Aliidongia dinghuensis: one gene and its partner. The protein of the gene in region 1 binds, or shares a complex with, the protein of each later gene. Links are inferred from orthologs where the notes say so. Each region holds a gene or a part of one and is shown on either strand. Other genes may lie near its edges. The genes, in order: hfq and IEY58_RS15580.

Evidence for each region.
Region 2: the proteins of hfq (region 1) and IEY58_RS15580 are in contact, whole or in part, in a crystal structure (PDB 3VU3), measured with the Escherichia coli proteins. The link is inferred for Aliidongia dinghuensis from one-to-one orthologs.

Annotation. Positions count from the first base shown.
Region 1 is NZ_BMJQ01000004.1:431,256-441,527, forward strand. Bases 4,079-6,806 are described here. They hold hfq (RNA chaperone Hfq), read right to left. Parts: upstream 5,702-6,806; coding sequence 5,456-5,701; downstream 4,079-5,455. Other genes in these bases: IEY58_RS10315 (inositol monophosphatase family protein), read right to left, coding at 4,079-4,093; hflX (GTPase HflX), read right to left, coding at 4,131-5,441; IEY58_RS10330 (HAD family hydrolase), read right to left, coding at 5,895-6,566; dat (D-amino-acid transaminase), read right to left, coding at 6,581-6,806. In the rest of the region: IEY58_RS10305 (TonB-dependent receptor), read right to left, coding at 5-2,305; IEY58_RS10310 (NAD(P)-dependent oxidoreductase), read right to left, coding at 2,393-3,259; more of IEY58_RS10315, read right to left, coding at 3,287-4,078; more of dat, read right to left, coding at 6,807-7,465; nitrogen assimilation response regulator NtrX, read right to left, coding at 7,618-9,024; IEY58_RS10345 (sensor histidine kinase NtrY-like), read right to left, coding at 9,014-10,272. UniProt on the Escherichia coli protein: RNA chaperone that binds small regulatory RNA (sRNAs) and mRNAs to facilitate mRNA translational regulation in response to envelope stress, environmental stress and changes in metabolite concentrations.
Region 2 is NZ_BMJQ01000007.1:317,531-327,946, reverse strand. What follows is about bases 2,350-5,221. They hold IEY58_RS15580 (catalase), read right to left. Parts: upstream 4,582-5,221; coding sequence 3,118-4,581; downstream 2,350-3,117. Other genes in these bases: IEY58_RS15575 (NAD(P)/FAD-dependent oxidoreductase), read right to left, coding at 4,848-5,221; IEY58_RS15585 (ABC transporter substrate-binding protein), read right to left, coding at 2,350-2,931. In the rest of the region: IEY58_RS15595 (putative bifunctional diguanylate cyclase/phosphodiesterase), read right to left, coding at 1-1,023; IEY58_RS15590 (carboxypeptidase regulatory-like domain-containing protein), read right to left, coding at 1,048-1,713; more of IEY58_RS15585, read right to left, coding at 1,831-2,349; more of IEY58_RS15575, read right to left, coding at 5,222-5,966; IEY58_RS15570 (CreA family protein), read right to left, coding at 5,978-6,481; IEY58_RS15565 (anti-sigma factor family protein), read left to right, coding at 6,679-6,936; IEY58_RS15560 (sigma-70 family RNA polymerase sigma factor), read right to left, coding at 7,006-7,572; IEY58_RS15555 (response regulator), read left to right, coding at 7,801-8,520; IEY58_RS15550 (hypothetical protein), read right to left, coding at 8,618-9,052; IEY58_RS15545 (helix-turn-helix domain-containing protein), read left to right, coding at 9,387-10,340.

The DNA of each region.
Region 1 (10,272 bases):
GCCGTCAGAAGTCCTTCGACACCGACAAGCCGACCGTCAGTGGCCGGACTGTGTAGCCCTCGTTGACCGAGAGCAGCGACGGCCGCTGGATCGTCTTGTTCTGGTCGAGCAGGTTCTTCACGAACAGCGAGACGACCAGGCTGCCGAAATCGGCACCGACGCTCGCGTTCAGTACGTTGTAGACCGGCCGGCCATAGTCCGGGTCGGTGTTCTGGAACGCACCGTGGCTCGGGCCCGTCCATTCCCAATCGGCACGGACGAAGCCGTCGACGCCGTTGGCGACTTCGGTCGTGTAGTCGGCGCCGAACGCAGCGGTCCAATCGGGCGTGCCCAGCAGCTTGTCGCCGACCGCGGCGCCCAGGCCCGGATCGGCTTGGGTCAGGGTCGAGTGCGTGTAGTCGGCGGACGCGGTCAGCGTCAGGGCCGGCGTCACGCGCGCGCGGATCGAGAGTTCCGTGCCGTAGCTCTCGGCATTGCCGGCGTTCGTCGTGTAGTCGAAGCCGCAGATCGGCAGATAGATGTGCTGCTGCACGTTCTTCCAGGTGATGTAGTAGACCGCGGCGTCGACCGAGACGCGATTGCCCCAGAAGCGCGCCTTGTCGCCAAGCTCGTAGCTCCAGAGCGAGTCGGCGTTGTATTTCTCCGGCGCGCCCTTGACGCCGAGGTTCTGGAAGTCGGCCGAGCATTCGAACTGCGGGATCGGCTGATTGGGCGCGCCGAGCCGGAACCCCTTGCTGGCATTGGCATAGAGCGTCTGGGCCTCGGTCACGTCCCAGGTCGCCGCGAACTTCGGCGTCGCGGCATAGCTGCGCTCGTTGAAGCCGAACTGGGGCGCCGCGTCGGCGTTGTAATAGCCGCCGCCGGTGCCGCCGAGCGATTCGCGGGCGAAGTTATAGCGGAGGCCCGCTGTCAGGTGCACGGTCTCCCACGGGATATAGGTGAACTCGCCGAATACGGCGTATTGCCGCTCGTCGTAGCGGTCCGTGTTCGAATAGACGAGATCGCCCGTGAGCGGGTTGGAGATGACCGGGATATTGTCCGGCGTCGTGCCGTAGAGCTGCTGCAGCGCCGCACCGACGCCGGTGATGTATTCCTGGTCCGACAGATGGACGTGCTGGTCCGAGAAATAGAGCCCGCCGATCCAGGTATAGGGCCGGCCGGTGTCGGCGCTCGATTTCGAGGCGAGCCGCAGCTCCTCCGAATATTGCCGCGTGGTCGGGTAGATATAGGCGGGCGACGGCAGGCCGCCGATCGACGCCGGGTTGACGTTCGGGAAGGCGGCGACCGTCGCTGGGTCGGATGCCAGCGTGTTGGCGAGCAGCACGCTGTTGTAATAGGTGCCGTCCTGCACGCGATTGAACTGGCGCCAGAAATAGCTTGAGACCGAGGTGAGGTCGGCCCAGTGCAGGTCGTAGTCGGCAGTGATGCTGGGCACGAACAGCGTGTCGCGACCGCGCTCGGCGACCAGCTTCGCGGTCGAGAGCGACGGCAGGCTCAGGTCATAGACCGAGGTGTCGTCGACCCTGAGCCGCTGGAAGAACACGGCGGGCGTGATCGTGAGGTCGTCGCCGATGCGCGCCTTCAGGGTCGCGCGCACCACGCCGGTCTTCTCGTCGTTGATGTCGTGGTCGAGCAGCTGGCCCGTGGTCGACAGCTGGTCGATGTAGCCGCTGTTGTCGAGGAAATCGACGCCCAGGCGCAGCGCGGCCATGCCCTTGACGATCGGCACGTTCAAGACACCGCTTTCCTCGTAGTTGAGGCCGCCGTGCTTGGTGCTGGACAGCTCGGAATAGACGCTGCCGCCGAAATCGTCGAGGTCCGGCTGTTTGCTGATGAAGCGGATCGTGCCGCCCATGGAGCTCGAGCCGTAGAGCGTGCCCTGTGGGCCGCGCAGTACCTCGATCCGGTCGAGGTCGAAGAATTGCGGCTCGGTTGCCCCGGTATTGAGCAGGTTGCGCATCGTGATCGGCACTTCGTCCAGATAGATGCCGACCGTGGGCGAGCCTGCGTCCGAGCTGATGCCCCTGAGCTCGATCTTGCTGAGCCCCGTGCCGCCCTCGTTCGAGAAGGACAGTCCCGGCACCTCACGGGAGAGATCCGTGATGTCGTTGATGTGCTGTTCCTGGAGCTGCGTGCCGCTCAGAACCGAGATATTGAGCGGGACTTCCTTGACGTCTTCCGCGCGCTTCTGCGCCGTGACCGTGATGACTTCGGTGCTGGACGCCCCGTCGGCGAGCGCTGCCAGCGGCGCCAGCAGAAGCGCGCCGCAACCGGCGCCGCACAAGAACCCGGCTCGCTGCCCCATTCATCCCCCCGTCCGATGAACAACCCCTTGTCACGCAAGTGCAATCTTCGTTCCACTTGCGTGACTGGGATGGACGGGGAGTTCTCGTCAGGGTCGGGCGAGCAGGTCGATCAGGCTGGAGGTATCCCAGCGGTTGCCGCCGCGGGCTTGGACGCGGCCGTAGAACTGGTCGACGAGTGCCGTGACCGGGAGCGCCGCCTTGTTGCGCTTGGCCTCTTCGAGGCAGATCGCCAGATCCTTGCGCATCCAGTCGACGGCAAAGCCGAAGTCGAACTTGCCTTCGGCCATGGTCGCGGCGCGGTTCTCCATCTGCCAGGACTGTGCTGCCCCCTTGGAGATGACCTCGACGACCTTGTTCGGGTCGAGCCCAGCGCATTGCGCGAAATTGATGCCCTCGGACAGCGCCTGGACCAGGCCGGCGATGCAGATCTGGTTGACCATCTTGGTCAACTGGCCGGCACCGACCGGCCCCATCAGCGTCACGGCGCGGCCGTAGTGGACCATGACCGGCTCGGCCTTGGCGAAGGCCGCGGCGTCGCCGCCGACCATGATGGTGAGCTTGCCGTTGACGGCGCCGGCCTGGCCGCCCGAAACCGGGGCGTCGAGGAAGGCGATCCCCTTCTCGGCGGCGAGCGCCGCCAACTCGCGCGCGACGTCGGCCGACGCGGTAGTGTGGTCGGCGAGAATGGCACCCGGCGCCATGCCGGAGAAAGCACCGCCGGGCCCGGCCACGACCTCGCGCAGGTCATGGTCGTTGCCGACGCAGACGAAGACGATCTCGGCACCCTTGGCAGCCGCGGCCGGCGTCTCGCCCGAGGCCCCGCCGTACTCGGCGACCCAGGCCGCGGCCTTGGCGGCGGTGCGGTTATAGACGGTCACTGCATGGCCGGCGCGCTGCAGGTGGCCCGCCATCGGATAGCCCATGACGCCCAGGCCCAGGAATGCAAGCTTCATCGTCCCCTCCTCCCCGTTTGGTCGAAACTATTCCTCGCCGCCGATCAGCACTTCGTGCAAGGCATTCCAGCTGGCCTCGTCCGGCGTCAAGAGCAGGCCGCCGTCGTGGGTGCGCGGCGTATAGGCCGAGCGGTCGAGCCGGCGCGAATAACCGCCCGCCTCGCGGTGCAGCAGCCAGCCGGCGGCATGGTCCCACGGCAGAAGCCGATGATAGAGCGCGAAATGGACGCGGCCGCTCGCAAGCGCCAGATATTCCTGACCGGCGCAACGGAAGCTGAACACGGAGCCCACCAGGTTCGACCGGCCGGCGATCTTGCGCACGAGCTGGCGATTGCCGAAGCGCAGCGTCAGCGAGCCGCTCATATGGTCCGGCGTCGCCGGCGCCGCCACATGCAGGCGCTGGCCGTCGAGCCAGGCCCCCTCGCCGCGCCCGGCAACCGCCATATGATCCTTGACCGGATCGAGGATCCAGGATTGTACCACCTCGCCGCTGCGGATGAGCGAGACCATGACCGCGAACAGCGGGATGCCGGCCGCGAAATTGGCCGTGCCGTCGACCGGATCGATGACCCAGACGGGCGTGTCGCCCGACAGCCGCTCGAGCACGGTCGGGTCTTTGGACGCCGCCTCTTCGCCGACGACGATCGAGCCCGGCAGCAGGTCGCAGAGCTGCGGCGTGAGGCGATGCTCCGTCTCCAGATCCGCGATCGTCACCAGGTCGCCCGGCGCCTTCGCCTGGATGTCGCCCGTCTCCAGGCGCTGGAAGCGGGGCAGGATCAGATCGGCCGCGGCCTCGCGCAGCAGGGTCGAGACCTTGGTCGTGTCGGGCAGCATGCGTCCGAACCTTTCGGCGACGGGTGGCGGAGGGAGATCAGCGTTCGCGGGCGGCGAAACGGTCGAGATCGGCCTGGTTTATGTTGACGACGAGATGGGCGACATGATCGTCGTCATGCCGTTCCAGCACCTCGCCATGGCGATAAAGCCAGGCGATGCCGGCGCCGTCCATCAGGTCGACGTCGAGCGGGACTGGTCGTACACCGTCGATGAGGCGCGTGTCGAGCAGGTGCCGCAACGCGTCGCACCCCTCGCCCGTCGCGGCTGAGAGTGCCACCGCGTCATGATTGCGCCCGGCCCGGTTGACGATCGCCTGGCGCGTCTCGCCGTCCAGCAGGTCGATCTTGTTGAGCGCCTCGACCAGACCGCGCTCGACCGCCTCGCCGAGGCCCAGGTCCTTGAGCACTCCATGGACGTCTTCGCGCTGCGCCTCGGTATCGGGATGCGCCACGTCGCGCACATGGACGACAACGTCCGCCTCCTGCACCTCTTCGAGCGTCGCGCGGAAGGCCGCGACCAGATGGGTCGGCAACTCGGAGATGAAACCGACGGTATCCGACAGGATCGCCTTGCGGCCCGACGGCAGCTTCAAGGTCCGGAGCGTCGGGTCGAGCGTCGCGAACAGCAGGTCCTTGGCGAAGACCTCGGACTGGGTCAACCGGTTGAAGAGCGTCGATTTGCCGGCGTTGGTGTAGCCGACCAGCGCCACGATCGGATAGGGCACCCGACGCCGCGCCTGGCGGTGCAGCGAACGGGTGCGCTTCACGTCTTCGAGCTCGCGCTTCAGCTTGGTGATGCGCTCGCCGATCAGGCGCCGGTCGATCTCGAGCTGGCTTTCGCCGGGGCCGCCGAGGAAGCCGAAGCCGCCGCGCTGCCGTTCGAGGTGGGTCCAGGACCGGACCAGGCGCGAGCGCTGATAGGTCAAGGCCGCGAGCTCGACCTGCAGCCGGCCCTCATGGGTGCGGGCGCGGGCGCCGAAGATCTCCAGGATCAGGCCGGTCCGGTCGATGACCTTGCATTTCCAGGCCTGTTCCAGGTTGCGCTGCTGGACCGGGCTCACCGCCGCATCGACGATGACGATGCCGATCTCGAGCTCCTCGACGAGCTCGGCCAGCTTTTCGACGCTGCCCTTGCCGATGAGCGTCGCCGGGCGCGGCTGGTTGAGCTTCACCACCTCGGCGTGGACCACGTCGAGCTGGATCGCCTCGGCGAGCCCAACCGCCTCGGCGAGCCGCCCTTCGGGCGCCCGCACGGCGCCGGCGCTTTCCGACGGTGCTAGCTTCAGATGTGGATATACAACGAGTGCGCGGCCGGTGGAGGATCCGCCGGCCTCGGTTTCATGCCCCATAGAACTCATGCCGCTCAGGCGTCGCCTTCCTTGTCGCCGTCGAACAGCTGCACCGGTGCCGCCGGCATGACGGTCGAGATCGCATGCTTGTAGACGAGCTGCGAATGGGCGTCACGGCGCAGCAGGACGCAGAAATTGTCGAACCAGGTGATGATGCCCTGGAGCTTGACGCCGTTGACGAGGAAGACGGTCACCGGCGTCTTGTTCTTCCGGACGAAGTTGAGGAACACGTCCTGCACATTCTGCGACTTTTCCGACATGGGGAAATTCCCTTCTTACGAGTTGTTGGAGCTCCAGAGAGGAGCTCGGGCCTTCCGGTTCCCGACAATGGGGCCCGACAAAAAAAGTTCCTGCACGTTCCGCGCCGATGGCATCTGGGCCGATGGCACCTCGGACGGGCAGACTTCGTCTTGGGACAGGATTTGTACACGCGTCCCGCCCGTTGCAAGTTCGCTACTGCGAAATCTCGCGCGCAAGGGCCATGCAATCTCTGAAGTGACGGGCCGGCTTCAAATGGGCGAACTCGTCTTCTGCGGCGAGGCCACCCTCCGGCCCATGCACCAGAATCGGCACGCAGCCGGCATTATGGGCACAGGCGATGTCGATTCCCGTATCGCCCACGAACCAGACCGTGGGCCCGGCCGCAATGCCGCTGCCGTCGAGCGCCAGGTCGATCGGCGCCCGGTCGGGCTTGTCGCGCGCCGCATCGCCGGCACCCACGGTCTTGCTGAAATAGCGTTCCCAGCCGAGCGCCGCGACCTCGCGCCGCAGCAAGCGCCCGGTCTTGTTCGACGCGATCGCCACGTAGTAGCCCTCCGCCGCCATCGCGTCGATCAGCAGCTTGGCGCCGGGCAAGGGGGTGAGACGCTCGATATGCAGCGCCTCGAACGCGTCGAGATAGAGCTTCTGTGCATGCTGCCAGCGGTCGCCGAACATCGCGGGAAACGCGTCGCGCAAGGATTTGCGGACCTTGAGGCGCGTCTCCTCCAGCGTCCAGGGATCGTGGCCCATCTGGACGAACATGGTGTTGAGCGCCGCGTGGATCGTGCCCCAGCTGTCGACCAGCGTGTTGTCCCAGTCGAAGACCAGCGCGGACGGGCGTCCGACGCCCATGCTCCTGCCCATTTCGGGACCTCCGCTCACGCCCACTTCCACGTCCCGGCCGCCGCTCCGGCGATTTCCGCCATGTGCGCCATGTATTTCTCGCGCAGCTCGCGCGTGAACGAGCCCGGCTTGCCGTTGCCGATCGGCGTCTCGTCGATCTGGGTGATCGGCATGACGAAGGAGGTCGTGCTGGTGACGAAGGCCTCGCGCGCGGCATGGGCCTCCTTGATCGAGAACGGGCGTTCGACGAAGCGCAGGCCGGCCGCCTTGGCAAGCTCGATCACCACCAGGCGGGTGATGCCGTTCAGGATGGCGTTCGTTGCGGGCCGGGTGACGAGGTCGCCGTCGGGCGTCACGATCCAGGCGTTGCTCGACGTGCCCTCGGTGATGAAGCCGTCGCGATCATACTGCCAGGCCTCGTAGGCGCCGGCCTCGCGTGCCGCCTGCTTGCCGAGCGCCGCCGGCAGCAGCGCCACCGACTTGATGTCGCAGCGCGCCCAGCGGATGTCGGGAATGGTGATGGCTTTGACGCCGTCCTCGATGGCGGTCTGCGCTATCGGCTTCGCCCGCCGGGCGACGGCGACGACCTGGGGCACCGCGTCCCGTGGAAAGACGAAGTCGCGCGGTGCCACGCCGCGGGTGATCTGCAGATAGACGCTGCCGTTGCGGATGCCATTTCGCTTGGCAAGATTGTCCAGCACGAAGGTGAGCGCCCGGTCGCTCATCGGCCGCTCGATGCGCAGCTCCGAGAGCGACCGGTCGAGACGCTGCAAGTGCAAGTCGAGGTCGACGAACTTGCCGCCGGCGAGCGCGATCACCTCATAGACACCGTCAGCGAACTGATAGCCGCGGTCCTCGATATGCACGGTCGCGCTGCCATAACGAACGAAGCGACCGTTGACATAGGCGAAGCGCGACATGGGGGTCCTCGGCGGATTGGTGGCGACGAGGCACCAGTATGCGGGGCAGGCCCGCTGTCGTGAAGCGCACCCTTTGCAACCGCAATCTTCTGAAACGCCGACCCCATTCTCGGATCGGCCCCCGTCAGTCTGCGGCCGTCAGTCTGCAGCCGTCAGGGTGCGACCTTGAGCCCGCGGTCGCCGTTGAGGACGCCCAGCGACTTGAGCTTGCGGTGCAGCGCTGAACGCTCCATGCCGATGAAGGCGGCCGTGCGCGAGATGTTGCCGCCGAAGCGCGTGACCTGGGCCAGGAGATATTCGCGCTCGAACACCTCGCGCGCATCGCGGAGCGGCAGGCTCATGATCTCGCCGCCCTTCTCCCATTTCAGCACGGTCGGCACGATCGAGCCGATCTCGGCGGGCAGCATGTCGGCCCGGATCGGGTCCTTCGGCTCGCCGGGCGCCATGATCAGCAGCCAGTCGACCACGTTCTTCAGCTGGCGCACGTTGCCGGGCCACTCATAGGCCTGAAGCGCCGCCATCGCGTCCTCGCCGAGCTCGCGCGCACTGACGCCGGCGCTCTGGGCCGAGCGGGCCATGAAATAGCGGGTCAGCTGCGGGATGTCGTCGCGCCGCTCGCGCAGCGGCGGTACTTTGATCGGCACGACCGACAGGCGATAGAACAGATCCTCGCGGAAGCGGCCGGCGAGGATCTCCGCCGGCAGGTCGCGGTTGGACGAGGCGACGACGCGGACGTCGACCTCGACCCGGTTGTTGCCGCCGACCCGCTCGAACACCTGGTCCTGCAGGACGCGAACGATCTTGCCCTGGGTCTCGAGCGGCATGTCGGCGACCTCGTCGAGCACGAGCGTGCCGCCGTGCGCCTGCTCGAAGGTGCCGATCTTGCGCGGGCTGTCCGGGCCTTCGGCGCCCGGCTCGGTGCCGAACAGCTCGATCTCGAGCCGTTCCGGCCGCATGGTCGCGCAATTCAGCACGACGAACGGCCCCTTGCTGCGGCGCGAGCGCGCGTGGAGCAGCCGGGCCGCAACCTCCTTGCCCGAGCCGGCCGGACCGCTGATCAGCACGCGGCTGCCGGTCGGCGCCACCTTGTCGATCGCCTGGCGCAGATGGTTCATGACGCTCGAGCCGCCGACCAGTTCGACGTCGGCGCCGGACCTGAGCTTAAGCTCCTCGTAGTCGCGCTTGAGCCGGGCGGCCTCGATCGCACGCTCGACCAGCAGCAGCAGGCGGTCCGACTTGAACGGCTTCTCGATGAAGTCATAGGCGCCGATCTTGATGGCGGCGACGGCGGTCTCGATCGTGCCGTGACCCGAGATCATCAGCACCGGCAGCTGCGGCGCCTCGCGCCGGATGATCTTCAGGATCTCGATGCCGTCGAGCTCGCTGCCCTGCAGCCAGATGTCGAGGATGACCAGGCTCGGCTGCCGGGCCCGGATGCGCGCCAGCGCTTCCTTCGAATCGGCCGCCTCGCGCGTCTGATAGCCCTCGTCCTCGAGGATGCCGGAGAGCAGCATCCGGATGTCGGCTTCATCGTCGACGATCAGGATGTCATGCGCCATGGACCACTTCCGTCTGTTTCATCACGCCTGACACGCTGTCGGGGCGATGGGCCGCTTGATCCGCGCCGCCGGGGAAGGCCAGGCTGACCCCCGCACCGCCGATCGAGCCATCGTCTAGTATCAATTCGCCCGCGTGGTCTTCCATGATCTTCTTCACAATGGCAAGCCCCAGACCGGTGCCTTTGGCCCGAGTCGTGACGTAGGGCTCCGTCAAATTCTCCCGGCCCTCTTTCGGCAGGCCCTTGCCGTTGTCCTCGACCGACAGGATGGTCCTGCTGCTTTCGACCAGCAAGCGCACGCGGATGCGCCCCGGCTGGCCCGTATTGCCGGCCGCCGTCTCGGCGACCTGGCGGGCCTGGATCGAGTCGATGGCGTTCTGCAGCAGATTGGTCAGCGCCTGGCTGATCTGGCGCGAGTCGCAGCTGACCTCGACCGGCGCTTGCGGCAGATCGACCGTGAAGTCGATCTCGGGATGCGCGGTGCGCTGAAGGAAGACGCCCTGGCGGGTAAGCTCCAGCAGGTTCTCCCGCCGCATGAGCGGCGCCGGCATGCGCGCGAAGGACGAGAATTCGTCGACCATGCGGCCGATGTCGCCGACTTGGCGGATGATCGTGTCGGTGCAGAGCGTGAAAGTATCCGGGTCGCTCTTGATCTCGCCCAGGTATTTGCGCTTCAGGCGCTCGGCCGACAGCTGGATCGGCGTCAGCGGGTTCTTCATCTCGTGCGCGATGCGGCGCGCGACATCGGCCCAGGCGGCCTTGCGCTGGGCTGACAAGAGTTCGGTGATGTCGTCGAACGTCACGACATAGCCGGGCGTCGCTCCCGGCCCCTGCTCGCTCGCGATCCGGACCAGGAGCACCATGGCGCGCGCGCCGACCAGGAGCCGGATCTGCCCTTCGACCAGCCGGTCGGGCCGGTCCATCGCGGCAGCGATGAGCGGTGCCATCTCCGGCACGATCTCGGCGAGCGGCAGGCCCTGCAGCGCGTCGAGGTCCCGATCGAGCAGGAGCGAGGCCGACTTGTTCGGCAGATTGACGAGGCCGCGCTCGTCGAGGCCGATCACGCCGGCCGACACGCCGGAGAGCACCGTCTCGGTAAAGCGCCGGCGCAGGTCGAGCTGCAGGTTCGCCTCGACCAGGTCGGTCTGCTGCGTCTCGAGCCGCTGGGTCATGAGGTTGAAGGCGCGGCTCAGGCTGCCGAACTCGTCGTTCTCGTCGAGCTCCGCCGTGCGGGCCGAGAGATCGCCGC
Region 2 (10,416 bases), on another replicon or contig:
CTCATCCTCCTGGGGCAGGAGCGGCGGCGGGCTGTAGTCGCCGCTTTCGATACGCCGCGTGGCAGCGGCGAGCTCCTCGACCGGCCGCGCGACACCGCGGGCGATCAGCATGGCGCCGGCGAGCGCCACGACCAGGCCGAGCGCCAGCAGCACGACGATCACGAACATGAGCAGCCGGTACTGCTGCAGCGCCTCGTCGATCGAATAGCCCAGCACCGCCACGACCCGCGTGCTGTCGGCCGGGGTGGCGAGCGGGACGGCCAGCACCAGCTCGTCCTTCTGCTGCAGCACGTTGGTGGAGGTGTCGGGGGTGGAGGTGTCGGGGGTGGAGGTGTCGGGGCCTGTTGTGCCCGCGAGCACGGCGCCCGGCTTCGGCAGATCGGCCAAGAGGCCCGCCGCCGTGCCGGCGACCGGATGCCAGGCACCATGGTCGTCGAACGCCAGCTCGATGGCCTTGGGCAGCGCCGCGAGCTTCTGCAGCTTGCCCAGGAGCGCGTCGTCGAGCGGCAGGTAGACCGCGATATAGGCGATCGGCACCGGGGCCTTCACCGGCACGACGACCAGCCAGGAAGCAAGCCCGTCGATCGCCACCACCGAGGCGCCGCGGCCATTGACCGCAGCGGCGTCGATCAACTCGGGAAAGGCAAAGAGCCTGGTGGGCGCATGCCCCTCGGGGTCGGCGGTGTCGACATCGATCATGCCGTCGAGCCCGACCTGCATCACGCGCGCGGCGCCGACCCGGCGGCCATGGTTGCGCAGCGCCGACAGCACGGTCGGAAGCTCGCGCTGGGCGATCGCCTGGCGCAGCGCGAAATCGAGCGCCAGCACCTGGACGTCGGCGGAGACCTGGACGCCGATCTCGTCCAGCTGGCGGACGAACAGGCCCGCGGCGTCGGCCAGCTGCGCCTTGCCCTGCTCGACCAGGGTCGAGCGGGTGAAGCTGTAGACCGCGGCCGCCGTCAGCGCCTGGACCAGCACCAGGGTCGTCATGAGAAAGACGGTCAGTCGGCGGCGAAAGCCCATGCGGCGCCCAATCCTGGCCATGGCTCAGTAAAGCCCGTGTTCGAGGTCGCGGCGCGGCGGTGCCACCAGCGCCAGCGTCGCCGACAGTTCCGCGCCTGCCGCGGCGACGGTGAGCGTCTGAACCGGCGGCTTGGCCGACGGCCGCACCAGCGGATGCCAGATCCGTACGCTATAGGTGCCGGGCGGCAGGTCGGCGATCTCGGCCCGGCCGTCGTGGTCGCTCTGCGCCACGAACGGCGTATCGGCGACATAGACGAAGGCGGTCATGAAATCGTGGATGTTGCAGCCGATCGCGGCGATGCCCACCGTATCGAAGACGACGGGCGCCGAGCTCTCGCCCGGGCTCAGCATGAATTCGAACTGCTTGACCGGGGAGAAGGAATAGACGTGGTGCTGGGTCTTGTCGCTGTTGCGGAAGACGACGGTGCCGCCCTTCTCGACGGCCACGACATAGGGCACGAAGGTCTCGTCGCGCTGGTCGATGATCGTCGACACGAGCGCCGGAGGCGCCGGCGTCTCGGGGAGTGCCGCCCCGTCCTTCGGCACGAGGCTCACGACCGCGTCGGCGACCGGCTTGCCATGGTCGTCGGCAATGCGTGCCAGCACCCGCGCCGCCGATGCCGGCGATGCGGCCAGCATGAGCGCCAGGATCAGCAAGCCGAGGAAAACCGGGCCAAAATCCTTGTTCATCCAGCCATCATCCATCGCGACGGGACCTCATCACTCTACAACCATCGCGCACGGCAGTCGAAGCCCTTCCCATCTTTCAATTGTCTCAGTCCGCCCCATTCCCGGCCTCGATCGTCGTTAGCCGAGCACGGTCGGCAGAGAGAAGTCATAGGGGCCGCGCGCCCCGGTCAGATAGTGGGAAAACCGCCGGAACCGGATCGCCGACCAGTCCGCGCCCTTGAAGCGCCGGAGCCAATTGTCGAGGTTGGCGCGATCGAGCGTGCCGAACGGGGTTGATTGCGTCAGCGGTGCGAAATCGACGCCCTCGTGGTAGTCGCGCAGCAGCACGAGCGCCCAGCCGCCCAGCAGGAAATGGCCCCCGACCGTGAGCTCCAGGAGTCCGTTGCGGATGGCCGAGATCGCCTCGGTCGACCAGTTGAGCCCACCGATGAAGATGTCCTTGCCCGGCTGGCGCCCCCGCTGGACGGCCGCGTCGATCGCGCCGAGCGCAATCGGGTCGTTGGCGCACCACATGATGGTCGTGTCGGGATAGCGGTCGAGCAGGCCCAGCGCCCGCTGCCGCCCCTCTTCGCGCGTCCAGTCCGAGGTCAGCACCTGTGCGCAGTGCAGGCCCTCGGTGCCGGCGACGGTCCGGCGCAGGCCAACCTCCCGATCCGCAGCGGCCGGCGTCTCGGTGTTGCCATTGATGCCGACGAGCCTGAGCGGCGCCCCGGCACGGCGCGCCGCCGCCACGAGGCCCTGCGCGATCGCCGCACCCGCCGCGACATTGTCGGCCAGCAGCTCGCCGAGGAAATTCGGCGTCTTCTCGCGCGGACGGCCGTAGCGCTCGGCCTCCTCGCCGACGAAGCCGTTGAACACGATCAGGCATTTGAGGCCGCGCGCGAGGCCGGCCTCGAGGATCGGGCCGGCGCTGTGCTGCTCGTTGCCGACCAGCAGATAGTCACCGGGTTCGGCGGCGGCGATGCGTTCGAAGGCGACCTGCTCGGTATAGAGCACCGAGCGCTCGCCGTAGACGACGTCGAGATGGATGTCGAGATCGGCCGCGGCCGCGCGCATGACCGCGCTGACGCTGACCCAGAAATCCTCGTTGGAGCGGCCGGGATTGACGAAGAGCGCTCGCATCGGGCTGAGCGTCGCGGACCGGCCGATCCGCGGCAGCAGCAAGCTCCCGACGCTGGCGAGCGCGCCCGTCAGAAATTGCTGTCGCGAAAGGTCCATCCCCCACCGGTACCGTGAAACCCGCCCCCGCTCGGGAACATACGGCAGCGAGCAGAGGTCATCCAAGCCGGAATATGCGACCGGATTCCCACGGAATCGTTAAGTTTTGCCTCTTGGGCGCTCCTGAGGCGTCGGCCCGCGCCGCCCCCTTGAGGGGAAAGCGGCGCGGGCCTCGGCCAAGGCCGATCAGCGCTCGTTCGGAACCGTGAGCCCGAGAGCCTTGGCGACGCCGGCGCCGTAGGCCGGGTCGGCCTTGGCGCAGTTCGCGATGTGCCGGAGCTTGATGTGCTCCGCCGCATCGCCCATGCCGCGGGCCGTGTTCTCGAACAGCACCTGCTGCTGCGCCGGCGTCAGCAGGCGGAACAGCTTGCCCGGCTGCTCGTAATGATCGTCGTCGACCCGATGGTCCCAGGCCTTGGCCGGCCCATCGATCGGCAGCGGCGGCTCCGCCATTTCCGGCCGGTCGGTCCATTCGCCGTAGCTGTTCGGGTAGTAGTGCAGCGTGCCGCCGGCATTGCCGTCGGTCCGCATCGCCCCGTCGCGGTGATAGCTGTGGAACGGGCACTTCGGCGCGTTGACCGGAATGTGGTTGAAGTTGACGCCGAGCCGGTAGCGCTGCGCATCGCCATAGGAGAAGAGCCGCGCCTGCAGCATCTTGTCCGGCGAGAAGCCGATGCCCGGCACCACGTTCGCCGGCGAGAACGCCGCCTGCTCCACCTCGGCGAAGACATTCTCCGGATTGCGGTTGAGCTCGAGCACGCCGACCTCGATCAGCGGGAACTCGGCCCGGGGCCAGGTCTTGGTGAGGTCGAACGGGTTATGGGGATGGCTCGCCGCCTCAGCTTCCGTCATGACCTGGATGAACAGCTTCCAGCGCGGGAAATCGCCGTTCTCGATGCTGTAGAACAGGTCGCGCTGGTGGCTCTCGCGATCCTTGCCGACGATCGCCTCGGCCTCGGCATCGGTCAGGCCGACGACGCCCTGCTGGGTGCGGAAGTGGAACTTGACCCAGACCCGCTCATTGGCCGCGTTGATGAACGAGTAGGTATGGCTGCCGTAGCCGTTCATGTGGCGGTAGCTCTTCGGGATGCCCCGCTCACCCATGACATAGGTCACCTGGTGCAGCGCCTCGGGCAGGAGTGTCCAGAAGTCCCAGTTGTTGTTGGCGCTGCGCATGCCGGTGCGCGGATCGCGCTTCACCGCATGGTTCAGGTCGGGGAAGCGCAGCGGGTCGCGGAAGAAGAAGACCGGCGTGTTGTTGCCGACGACGTCCCAGTTGCCTTCCTCGGTATAGAACTTGACCGCGAAGCCACGGATGTCGCGCTCGGCATCGGCGGCACCGCGCTCGCCGGCCACGGTCGAGAAGCGCAGGAACGTCGGCGTCGCTTTGCCGATCTCCGAGAAGATCTTGGCCTTGGTGTATTTCGTGATGTCGTGGGTGACGGTGAAGGTGCCGTAGGCGCCCGAGCCCTTGGCATGCATGCGCCGCTCCGGGATCACCTCGCGGTCGAAGTGGGCCAGCTTCTCGATCAGCCAGATATCCTGCAGCAGCGCCGGGCCGTGCGGCCCCGCCGTCTGGATGTTGAGATTGTCGACGACGGGTGCTCCCGTCGCATGGGTCAACTTCCGTCCGCTGTCGTGCTGGGTCATGGGTGTTTCCTCGAAGCTCACGGGGATGGTTCGGCCTCGCGCAGGAGATGCCGCACGGGCTCTGGAACCGGACGTTATCGTTGGCGCGGCGCGAGATGAAATCGATTGATCCACTCAGGTCGATCGAAGAAATCTATCAACTACCGCACAATCGAGACCGGCTCCGCGCTTCGTGCAGATAAAGCGGGTTTCGCGCGGCGCAAGCGGACGGTCTGGAAGAGAGGTGCGGAAAGAAATCTGCGGAATTGCGGACTTAAGGGGAGCGCCTAGGTTCGGACGCTTCCCTCCGCCACTGCCACGACATGGTCGGCGATCGCGAGCGACGCGGTCAGGCCGGGCGACTCGATGCCAAACAGATTGACGAGGCCCGGCAGCCCGTGGGTCGCCGGCCCATCGATGCGGAAATCGGCCGCCGGCTCGTGCGGGCCGCTGATCTTGGGCCGCATGCCGGCATAGCCCGGCTGGAGCGCGCCGTCGGGCAGGTCCGGCCAGTAACGGCGGATCGCGGCATAGAAGCCCTCTGCGCGCGCGATGTGGACCGTATAGTCGATCTGGTCGACCCATTCCGTGTCGGGGCCGAACCGAGCCTGGCCGGCGAGGTCGAGCGTCAGGTGGACGCCGAGGCCGGCATGCTCCGGCACCGGATAGATCAGATGCCGGAACGGCGAGCGGCCGGCGAGGCTGTAGTAGGAGCCCTTGCACAGATAGGCGGTCGGGATCGCAGCCTCGGGCAGGCCTTCGAGCCGCCGGGCAAGCGCCACCGCGCCGAGACCCGCGGCATTGACCAGCAGGCCGCACTCGAGCCGCATCGGCTCCGCCCCGCCGACATCGAGCGACCAGCCGTCGCCCGTCGGTCGGCCACCGACGATCGGCGCATGAAAGGCGACGACGGCGCCCGCGGCCTCGGCATCGCCCTGATAGGCGAGCATCAGCCGATGACTGTCGACGATGCCGGTCGAGGGCGACAGCAGCGCGCCGGTGCAGGCGAGCGCCGGCTCGAGCGCCTGGGCCTCCTTGGCCGAGATCGGCCGCAGATCCTCGACGCCGTTCGCCCAGGCCTTGGCCGCGATGCCGTCGAGCGCCCGGGCCTCGCTCTCGCTGGTCGCGACGATCAGCTTGCCGAGTCGGCTCGCCGGCACGCCGTGGGAGGCGCAATAGTCGTAGAGCCGGCGCCGCCCCTCGACGCAGAGCCGCGCCTTGAGACTGTCCTTCGGGTAATAGATGCCGGCATGCACGACCTCGCTGTTGCGCGACGAGGTCTCCGTGCCGATGGCATCGGCCGCCTCGAGCACCAGGACCTCGCGGCCGGCAAGCGCCAGCGCCCGGGCGACCGCGAGACCGACCACGCCGGCACCGGCGACGACGGCATCGACGCGTTCGGTCATGGCCCCCTCGCTCATGGGTGGCGGCCGGTCCAGGTGGCGTTGGTGCCGTAGAGCGGCACGGTCGTGACGCTCATCTTGGCGCTGGCGTCCTGCACCTGGCGGGAATAGGCGACATATATCAGCGTATCGTTCTTCTTGTCGTAGATCCGGCGCACCGCGATCGACTTGAACACCAGGCTCGCCCGTTCGGAGAACACTTCCTCGCCGGCCTCATCGGCCTTGATGTCGCCGATCACGATGGCGCCCGTCTGGCGACAGGCGATCGAGGAATTGGACGGATCCTCGAACCAATTGCCCTTGCGCAGCCGGTCGATGACGCTGCGGTCGAAGTGGGTGAGATGGCAAGTGATGCCCTGCACCTTGGGATCGGCGATCGCCTCGACGACGATCCGATTGCCGGTCCAGTCGTTCTTGAAGCCGCCGACCTCATCGGCGCGTGCGGTCCCCACCGACACCGAGAGCGCCCCCATCGACATTGCACCGGCGATCGCCGCCGCCACCAGCATTCCCCGCATTAGCCGTTCCCTCAGGTCCTCGAACTCACGCGATGGGGAGCATAACCGGCGGCTGCAGCGCTGTCTTGCGCCCGGCACAGGAGGCCGTCCGGAACTCGGCGGGGATTGCTCCGTTGACAAACCATATGTATCAAATCCAATCGATCGACGCGGACTAACCGACGCCAGACCGACAAGCGTATTCGGAGTTGAGAAATATGGCGACCATTTCTCGCCTGTTCGTCAGCAGCGACGACTTGCACGCGTATGTCGACGAGATGTTGCCGCCGCGCGCCGCAAGCCGGGTCGCGGCCGCGCTCGAACAGGATGCCGAAGCCCGCGCCCGTGTCGCAGCCTATCAGAAGCAGAATGCCGAATTGCGGCGGCTCAATGCCGAAGTGCTGGACGAGCCGGTGCCGGCCGCCATGGCCGAGATGGTCGCGGCCGCGCGCCGGGAGGAGACACGCGGCCGTTGACGATCGCTTGGGGACGGACGGCCGCTAGACCGTCAAAAGTGAGGCCCCGCCTGGTGCGGGGCCATTCGATCAAGCAGCGCTGAACGCGAGATCGTCTTCCGAACGGCGCACCCGGCGCGGTGTCGGTTCCGGTTTACGCTCCGGCCGCTCTTCGTCCGTTTCGCCCATCAGCGCACGCAGCGCATCGCGACCGCGCGACAGGCGGGAGCGGACGGTGCCAACCGGCACGTTCAGGATCTCGGCCACTTCCTCGTAGCGCAGGCCTTCCATGCCGACCAGCAGCAGCACCTGGCGCTGCTCGCTCGGCAGCCGGGCGAGCGCCCGCTCCAGATCGCGGAGCTCGAGGCGCTTGGTCTGCACCGCCGGCGCCACCAGCGTCGGCTCGGTATCGCTCACTTCGACGACCGTGCCCTCGCGGACCGACCGGCGCACAGTATTGACATACTGATTGTGGAGAATGGTGAACAGCCAGGCCCGGAGATCGGTCCCTTCCTGCCACAGGTGAGATTTGGCGAGCGCGCGGGCAAGGCAATCCTGGACGAGGTCGTCGGCCGCCGATGGATCACGAGTGAGAGCGCGGGCATATCGGCGGAGCCGCGGGATTTCCTGCTCGATCCGATTGAAAATGTCGGACATGCTCAATCTCCTCACTTCTTCCTTTGCACCGCAGCAACGAGCGCTGCCAACAGTGCGCATCAGAAATCTAGGGACAGCATGTAATCGCTTAATGTCATCCGAAGGCTGATCCGGTAAGGAATTGTAACAACGGGTAAGGTCGGTTTACACTCGGGGCGGAAGCTTTCGATCCCAGAGGCTTAAGGGTGGCTGGCAGGCAGGGCAGAGATCGACTGGGAGCCGATTGAGGTGGGGAAAACGGCGGACCATATCATCATCGTCGACGATCAGCCGGAGATCTGCGAGCTGGTTTACGACTATCTGACGGGCGAGGGCTATCGCGTCTCGACGGCCAGCGACGGCCAGTCGATGCGGCGCGTCATGCAGCAATACGAGGTCGACCTCGTTCTGCTCGACATCATGCTGCCGGGCGACGACGGCCTGTCGCTCGCGCGCCAGCTCCGCGCCGAATCGGATATCGGCATCATCATCCTGACCGGCCGGGGCGAGACGGTTGACCGGATCATCGGGCTCGAGATGGGCGCCGACGACTACCTGCCGAAGCCGTTCCACCTGCGCGAGCTGCTGGCGCGCGTCAAAAGCGTGCTGCGCCGCGCGTCGGCCCGGCACGAGTCGACCAAGGTCCAGCCCCAGGCCGCCACCTTCAATGGCTGGAAGCTCGACCTCACCTCACGCGAGCTCATCGCGCCGTCGGGCGAGGAAGTGCGCCTCACGACGGGGGAATTCGACCTGCTGGCCGCCTTCGTGGGCAATGCCAACCAGGTGCTGTCGCGCGACCGGCTTCTGGATCTCGCCCGCAACCGGGCCTCGGGACCGTTCGACCGCACGATCGACGTCCAGGTCGGACGCCTGCGCAAGAAGCTCGAGGACGATCCGCAGAACCCGAGTCTGATCAAGACGGTGCGCGGTTCCGGCTATATCTTCACCGCGGCGGTCGACGCGGCCTGAGCGCGCCCGTTCCCGACCGCCCCATTCCTGACCGCCCCATTCCTGACCGCTACGTCTCTGTCGATCCCAGCCCAGTCGCGGGCCGCGCCCTCGCCGTTTATTCCTCGCGCCCGCGCGCGATGCCGGTCGGCGCGCCATGGGAATTGGCCGGCTCCGGCAGGCATTGCTCCAGGTCCTGCATCACCAGCGCCGCCGGCCGGAGCGCCCGGGCGATCTCGATCGTCTCGTCGAACGCGGTCGCGGGATCTCCGGCCAGGGCAGCCGTCAAGGCCGGCAGCAGCCACGCCTTCGCCTCATCGCAGGCCAGAAGCTCGAGGATACCGGCGAGCGTCGCCGCTTCCTGGTAGGCCAGCACCATGTCACGCCCGAGCGCTGCGCCGAGCCAGGTCCGCACATAGTCCGACGTATCGGGCGCGGCCAGAAGGCGCGCGATCCCGCCGGTCTCAGTTCCTCCGAACCGGCCGTCCTGCTCCTTTCCGGAGCCTGATTGGTCCGCCGCGGGCGGCGTTCCATAGGGGGCGCTGTCGACCATGCTTCCGTTCTCGCGCTCGAATCGGGGCGCACCGTCCGGCGCAAGCGTGACGGGCGCGGACGCCACGAGCACACCGCTCGGAGGGAACGAGAGGCAGCAATGATTTGCCGCCCTCTCGTAAAACGTGAGCATATCGAGACCGCTCACGCAATGCCACCCATTTTAATCCAATATGGCAACATTTGCTGCCAAGGCGGCATCACCTTCCCGTGTAGCAAAGCCAGAGGTGGTGGTAAATGTTGCCTGAATGCTGCCTAGGTGGTTCAATATCGGCAACGCGTCCCATGTGCCTGAGCACCCGGCCCGAACACATGGGACCAAGAGCGCCTGAGAGATGAAGACCCGGCCGCTGAACCTTCTGCCCACCAACGCCGACGACGAGAACAGGTCCGCGGAGAGCCCGTTGCGGGCCTTGCGGTTGCGGAGCGGCCTCAGCGTCCGTGAGCTTGCGACCCTGGCGGACGTCGCCTCCTCGACGATTTCCCGGATTGAACGCGGCGACCGCGGCATCGGCGCCCGCTCCCGGCGTCGCATTGCCGTGGCACTCGGCTGTCACGAGCGCGATCTGTTCGAGATCGAGGCGCGGGCAAGCGACGCGTTTACCGATCTGCTGGCGGCACTCTCGAAGCTGATCGAGGCTGGCGCCCATGACATCGCGGCCGACACGGCGGAGCATCTGGCCGCTCGCCTGCGGACGATCGCAGGAGGTGTCGGAGCGGGCATCGAGCCGCGCCCCCGCTTCCTCCGTGACATCGAAGCAGACCCGGCAGGGGCAAGCCAGATCCCGGACTTTGCGCGCGCCCGCTCAATGCCGCCGCGCAGCATCGACGACCTCAAGGTGTTCAGCGGCCGGCTCGAACAGCACGAGGAATTGGGCGACGACGCAGCAGACCCTCGGCACGCCCAGTTGATCGAGACCTGGCGTCAATGCGATGGCGAACTCACCACCGGGTTCCTCGACCATCTGGCCGCCCTCGGCCTGTCCGAGCTCACGAGCATCTATGACGATGGCATCAAAGTGCGCCACATCGGCGACGGCACCGTCTTTTGGACAGAAGCGCAGCGCCGCGCAGTGATCGGCCGGGAGCTCTTTGAACTCGCCGCCCCACCCGAATATACACGTTTAACGCATGATGCATTAGTTGACGCAACCCGCACTGGACAAGTGACGCTGCGGCTTGTTACCTTCAACTCGGGCATCCACTGCGTAACCTATAAGCGAGCGGCATTCTGGTTCCCACGATCTAGACTTGTAGTCGGCTCGCCGGCACTTCAGCCCCTCAAGTAATACATAACAAAATATCTGCGCCACCCCTAGTCGAGTATTTCTGCGAGCACTAGTTGCGTGCATTCTTTGTCCGTAC